One region of the Neomicrococcus aestuarii genome, then DNA from elsewhere that is predicted to be linked to it. Evidence: riboswitches for the same ligand, from Rfam matches in the RefSeq annotation. Region 1 holds a riboswitch; the other holds the start of a gene.
The links. Region 1 has a riboswitch for S-adenosylmethionine ahead of sfnG (dimethylsulfone monooxygenase SfnG). Riboswitches for the same ligand answer to the same signal wherever they lie in the genome.
Positions count from the first base shown of each region.

Region 2: linked by a shared signal. The riboswitch ahead of HD598_RS06200 (ABC transporter ATP-binding protein) and the one ahead of sfnG (dimethylsulfone monooxygenase SfnG) in region 1 are both predicted to bind S-adenosylmethionine.

Region 1 is NZ_JACHDR010000001.1:237,061-240,464, forward strand. It holds gene HD598_RS01055 (methionine ABC transporter ATP-binding protein) at 1-330, opposite strand, end outside; gene sfnG (dimethylsulfone monooxygenase SfnG) at 488-1,681, opposite strand; SAM riboswitch class I at 1,772-1,864, opposite strand; gene HD598_RS01065 (TM2 domain-containing protein) at 2,085-3,263, opposite strand.
Region 2 is NZ_JACHDR010000001.1:1,403,593-1,406,996, reverse strand. It holds gene HD598_RS06205 (aliphatic sulfonate ABC transporter substrate-binding protein) at 1-1,064, opposite strand, end outside; gene HD598_RS06200 (ABC transporter ATP-binding protein) at 1,176-2,027, opposite strand; SAM riboswitch class I at 2,031-2,147, opposite strand; gene HD598_RS13760 (acyl-CoA dehydrogenase family protein) at 2,335-3,404, shown strand, end outside.

The sequences.
Region 1 (3,404 bases):
CAAGTACTCGAGCGGCAACGCAACATTCTCGGCTGCGGTTTTGCGGGAGAGGAGGCTTGCGGATTGGAACACGGTGCCAATACGACGGCGCGCCACGCGTAGTTTTGCCTCGGACAGACCGGACAGCTCTTCGCCGTTGACGATCACGCTGCCGGACGTCGGGCGTTCCAGCAGACTGATGCACTGGGCAAGGGTGCTCTTACCGGCACCCGAAGGGCCCACAACAGCCAGGATTTCGCCGGAAGCAACCTCAATATCGAGGTTTTCCAGCACCGTCACGGCATCAGGGCCGTGACCATACACTTTCGTGAGTTGGCGCAGACTAATCATCAAAAATTTCTCTCGTTGGAGCCCGATTCTGGGCGCACTGAAGGACAGCGGGAGCTGAGGGTCGCTCGAAAACCGAGCTGCGTCGTCGTACAAAGTGGTACTCAACGGCGCTTGGAGGGCGCTGCGCAAGAATCAGGCAGCGCCCAGATCATCGCGACTAAGCGGAGGCGCCTTCGAGGTTTACGACGGGCAGGAGGCTGGTGTTGAGCTCGGTGCCGTTCTTGCGGGCCAAGTCAGCCTCGAGTTCGCGCACGATCGGCAGCACGTCGCGACCGAAAGACTCAACCTCTTCCTGGAAGTGCAAATAGCCGGTGAGAACCAGGTTCACGCCGATCTTCTTGAAGTCCACAATGCGTTCGGCGATCTGTTCCGGAGTGCCAATGAGTTCGCTGCGGAAACCATCGTTGTACTGGACAAGATCCTCGAAGCTCGAGTCCTCCCACATGCCCTTGCCGTCCTTCGTGGACTGGCCGGCTTCCTTGACCGCGGATGCGAAGCCCTCAACGGCTGGGCGGTGCGCCTTCGCGATGATCTCGCGCAAGGTCTCGGTGGCTTCCTTCTCCGTATCGCGAGCGATCACGAAACCGTTGATGCCAAAGCGTGGCTTCTGCGGTGCCGTGCGCTTGCCGGATTCGGCGGCCGCCACGACGCCTGCGATGTTGTCGCGGAAACCTTCCAGCGAGCGGCCATTGGAGAAGTACCAGTCAGCGGTGTGGCCGGCGGCAGCCTGAGCCGCGGTGGAGTTTCCGCCGAAGAAGATCTCCGGGTGCGGGCGACCTGGGATATCCAGCGGCGCGGGGGAGAGCGTGAAGTCCTTGATGTTGTAGTACTTGCCCTCGAAGGAGAAGTCCTTCTCCGTGAGCAGTCCGCGCAGGATGGAGATGAATTCTTCGGTGCGAACGTAGCGCTCATCGTGCTCAAGCCACGGAAGACCGAAGTTCGTGAATTCGTCCTTGAGCCAGCCGGACACGATGTTCACGGCGGCGCGGCCGTTGGAAATGTGATCTGCGGTGATGAGCCACTTGGCGAGCACGCCGGGGTGCCACATGCCGGGGTGAACGGCGGCGATGATCTTGAGGCGTTCGGTGGCGCCGAGGAGGCCGAGCGTGAAGGCGGTGGCCTCGTGCTGCTTGGCAGCACCGTAGCTCGCGGCGTAGCGGGTCTGGGAGAGCGCGTATTCGAAGCCGACGTTTTCGGCGATGCGCGCGAGCTTCTTGTTGTATTCGAAGTCCCAGCTGGTGCGCTGTTCGATGGTGGAGATGACTAGTCCACCGGAGACGTTGGGTACCCAGTACGCGAACTTCAGTGGCGTCTCGAGGTCGGCTACTGGGGTGACATCAACTTGGCTCATGTTGTGATTCCTTGGGGCAATATTCGTGAGGAATCCCGTACAACGGCGTCAGTGCGCAGGTAGCGCGCACGTCCATGAAAGCTTGTGCTTTCTCCATCGTTTCTGGCGGTAGCACTTATCCGGGTGGGCCGGGAGTTGCTGCGGCGTCATAGAACCAGATCTCTCGGCCGCTCGGGATGGTGAAACAATTTGACCACATTTCTTGCGATTGTGAAAGCTTGTTCCGGAAATTGTGACGCTGTGTGTTGTGGATCGTAGATTATTCGATTTCCAGAACGACGACGCTGGCTTGCGTTAAAGCGCAAGGTGCCGAGAGTGGCCGCACCCCAACTCGGTCACTCTCGGCATGGTTTTCTGGCGTTGAGCCAGTGGTGCCGGCGACTCTCACTCGCCGGCGTCGCGGTTATTCAGTGGCGAGTGTCCACGATCCGTCCGCCTGGACGATGATCAACGACGGTCCGGATGACAGGGGTACCGTGCCGGAGTAGTTGCCGATCTCGTTGACCAGCAAGCCCATGTTGAAGAGCTCGTCGTTTTCCTCGAAGACAGCGAAGTTGCCTTCGCCCCTATGTGTTGCGGTGAGCGTTGCCGAAGAACCTTCGTACAACATCACGGCGTCACCGGAACCCTTCGATGCGAAAGCCTTGGCGTTGCCGAGCGTTTCGATGCTCAGAGTCCACGGACCGCTCGCTTGAACCTGAAGGCTCTTCACCTCTTGGAACGCGTTTACGCCGAGGGCCGTGGTGCCCTTGTAGGAGCCGATAGTGTTCACGAGCAGATCGGTGGAATCATTCGCCTCATCCAGTCCGATCACCGCGAAGTTGCCTTCACCGTTGTAGGTTGCCGTCACCATCGCGGTGGTCACGCCAGCGGGCAACTTGATGACGGTATCGCCCGTGCCTTTCTTGGTGATGGTGGCGAACTCGCCGAACTTTCCGGCGGCCCAGGCGGCGGCACCAGAGCCTTCGGGCTCCTCGGCCAAAGTTTCTTCAGCAACTGCTTCTTCAGCAACCGTTTCCTCGGCTGCTGTTTCTTCCGCTGCCGGAGTTTCGGTCACGGTCGTTTCAACGGCAGTTTCCGCAGAAGCCGAGGCCGCATCAGCCGGAGCTGACGACGCGGCCGCAGCAGGCGTCGTCGTACTGGAATCTGAAGCCGAAGAACTAAACGAGGACGACGTACCGCCATCAAAGTTCTGCTGGCCGGTGATCATGCCGAACACCACGACGATTGCCGAGACAATCCACGCGACCTTCTTTTGCTTCTCATAGCCTTCAAGGCGACGACCCGCCTTGTCCCGCGTGGCACCCGCGAGGGTCATGATCAGATCCACGAGGTACCAGATGCCGAGCCCACCGAGGGTCACGAGCTTGAGAACGCCCGTGCCGATCTTGCCGAGGTAGAAGCGGTCGGCGCCGAAGTAGCCGATCAACAAGGACAAGAGCCACGTGACAAGGAAGGACTTGCCAGAAGCCGAAGGATACTGCTGCGGGCCAGCCGCGTAGGGATTAGTCGCGTATGGATTTGGTTGTTCGGCGTAGTCCGGAGAGGAAGCTGCGCCGGAAGGATACGAAGTGTTAGACACCTGTTGCTCCTTAGATTGAGTGGTGAAAAGGGAAGCGTGTTCTCAGAAAACGGAGGCGGCGTTTCCGCTGTCCTGCCGTGCCCTGAACACCTCTCAAGCATGCGAACGAGCTATGACATTTAGAACTGAGAGTGTGGCTCG
Region 2 (3,404 bases), 1.2 Mb from region 1:
TTCACCGTCGATGGGTCGGCATTCTTAGCGAAGGTGTCATCAAAAATGGAGGCGAGGGCTGCGTCCACGGTGGCCTGATCCTTGACGTCGCCGGACTGAACGAAGATCGGGCCGACCTTCTCCAGCACCACGCGCTGCTTCTCGCCCGGTACAGGATCGACGTCCAAGTTGCTGCGCTCGGTGATGACCTTGGTGGCCACGGCGTCTTCCAGACCGGCGACCTTCGCGAGGATCGTGGCGGTCTCTTCGAGGTTTTCAAGAGCCCATTCGCGGGCGTACTCGTAGGAGTCCACGACGGCCTGAGCGACCTCGGGCTTCTCAGAGATGAAGGACTCGGTGGCGTTCAAGAAGCCGTAAGTGTTGAAGTCAACGTTGCGGTAGATAAGCTTCGCGCCAGCCTGCTCGGCACCGGCCATGATCGGATCGAGGCCGCTCCATGCATCCACGGAACCGTTCTCGAGGGCTGCACGGCCGTCGGCGTGCTGCAAGTTCTGGACCGTCACGTCAGATGCTTTGAGGTCGTTAGCCTCGAGCGCCTGCAACAAGAAGAAGTACGGGTCCGTACCCTTCGTGGCGGCAACGTTCTTGCCCTTGAGCTCGGCGACAGATTTGATGGTGGAGTCCTTCGCGACTGCGAGGGCCGCCCATTCAGGCTGCGAGTACAAGAGGATGTTCTTGATGGGGGAGCCGTTCGAGCGAGCCAAGAGGGCGGCGGATCCGGCGGTGGATCCCACGTCGATGGCGCCGGCGCGCAACGCTTCGTTGGCCTTGTTGGAACCGGCGGACTGCACCCAGTTCACGGTGTAGCCCTGCTCCTTGAGCGTTGCTTCCAACCAGCCCTTTTCCTTCAGTACGAGGGAAAGTGGGTTGTACGTTGCGAAGTCGATGTTCAGTACTTTTCCACCGGCATTGGCGGACGACGACGCAGCTGCGGTCCCAGCGTTGGTTCCCGTTGCGCCTTCGCCTGCGCAAGCGGTGATGAGGCCAGCGGCTGCGATGGCTCCGAAGCCAAGAATCGAACGGCGCGTAGCGACGGCGGACAGTGTTTTACCGGAAAAAGACATGGTGCTCCTCAGTGGTGGGTATGAAGAAAGGGGAAAAATTGATACGTGTGGCGTGAGCTGAGCCGACCGTTGGCGGCCGGACTCGGTCCTGAGGTGTGGAAGTGAGAGGGCTTAGTGGCGGTGAGCGTCTACGCCGAGGCTCGAGAGCAGTTCGGCGCGCATTCGTGCCAGCTCAGCATCCGCGCGATCACGCGGGCGGGTGCCCGGAACGGTCAACACGTGGGAGATGGTGGCGCCAGGCTTGTTGTCCTCACGGCCCAAGACCACAATGCGATCCGCAAGCTGGAGAGCCTCGTCAACATCGTGCGTCACCAAGAGCACCGTGGTGGGGTGCGCTTCGTGAACGGCGAGCAAGAGGTCCTGCATCTTTAGTCGCGTCAGTGCATCGAGCGCGCCAAAAGGTTCATCGAGTAACAGCACGCCAGGACGGCGAGCCAGTGCGCGAGCCAACGAGGTGCGCTGTGCCATGCCGCCGGAGATCTCGCGAGGGCGCAAGTGCGCGGACTCGCTCAGACCCACCAGCTGCAGGAGGTTCTTGATGCGCTCGGCGCCCTCAGCCTTCGGGGTGCCGGCTGGAAGTCCTAGCTCCACGTTCTTGGCGAGGTTCTGCCACGGCAAGAGGCGCGGTTCCTGAAAAGCGACGGCGCAGCGTGGGTCAATGCCCTTGACCGCGACGCCATCAATCAGGATGCGACCCTCGTTTGGCTGGTCCAAGCCCGACGCTGCGCGCAAGAGCGTGGATTTGCCCGAACCCGAAGGGCCGAGAATTGCCACGATCTCATGCGGTGCAACGCTCAAATCGATGTCTCGAAGAACCACCTTGGTGGTGTCATTCGCGGAATCGAACGAACGGCCGACTCCCTCGAAATGCACCGCGAAAGCAGAATCGGCCAGCTGAGCCGTGCCGTTCGCAGACGACGCAGCGCTCGCAGGCGTCGAAACGTTAGAAACGAAAGTTGTCATCACACTCCATCGATTCTGGCGGTAGCACCGTCCTTCACGCTGATTCGTTGCCGAATCGTCGGATTAAGGCGGTTGCTGCGGCGTCGTCGAGCCAGATCTCTCAGCCACTCTTGATGGTTACTCGAATAATTGAACGCCCTAGGGATACAGTCTGGCAAATTGGTGACAAATAATTTCATGATCTGTCACATTCATTGCCCTTGATTCGACTTGCGTGGATTCTTATGGGAACCCACCGAGCCATTAATCACCTGGATCTCGAGTTCATTAGCTTGACTACGAGTCCCCTCGGAAAGCGAAAACGCCTGTGAGCACCCAAACTGTGGAAACCACGTCTCTTGCATCAGCTCTTGATAAGTACCGTCCCGTCTTCGACCGCATTGCGGCCGGAGCGGTTGATCGCGAGCTCAACGGCGAGCTGCCCCACGAGCCCATCCAGTGGCTCAAAGAATCAGGCTTCACCGCCGCGCGCGTGCCGCAAGAGTTCGGCGGCGGCGGTCTGACGTGGGAGGACTTCACGGCCCTGCTCATCGAGCTGGCTGCCGCGGACAGCAACCTCCCGCAGGCATTGCGCTCCCACGTGGCGTTCGTGGAGGAAAACCTCTACCACCACGGTCAGGTTCTCAACGGTGTCACCGATGACCGCAGTGCGTGGTTCAAGCGCTTCGTCTACGGCGAGATTGCCGGAAACGCGTGGACCGAGCCAGGCCAGGGCGGCGTGGCCACGGTTCTTGAAGAGCGCGACGGCAAGCTGTTGCTGAACGGCACCAAGTTCTACACCACGGGCACCATCTTCGCCGAGTGGATCGACGTGTTCGCGAAGCGCCCGGACGGCTCGGACATTTCGGTGTACGTGAGCACCAAGACCGATGGCATCGAGACCTTTGACGACTGGGATGGCTTCGGCCAGAAGGGCACCGGCAGCGGCACCACGGTGTTCAAGAATGCCCCGGTAGACCCTGAGAACGTCTACGACTTCGGCTTCCGTTTCCCCTACCAAGCAGCGCTGTACCAGCACATTTTGCTGATTGCCCTGTCCGGAATTGCGCACGGCGCAGCCCGCGAAGTGGCGCTTCAGGTCAAGAACCGCAAGCGCGTGTTTGGCCACGGCAATGCCAACCTGGTGAGCGAAGACCCGCAGATCCTTCAGGTGGTCGGCGAAGTGACCTCGAAGGCGTATGTCGCCGAGGCCGCGACCTTGCGCGTGGGCCGCGCACTCGACCGCGCCTACGAGTCCCGCACCGCCGGCGACGCCGCCGAGAAGGCAGCAAACATCGCGGTGGAACTCGAATCCGGACAGGCCCAAGTGGTGCTAGTCCCTCTTGTGACGGACGCAGCCGGACAGATCTTCAACACGCTCGGAGCTTCCTCCACGAG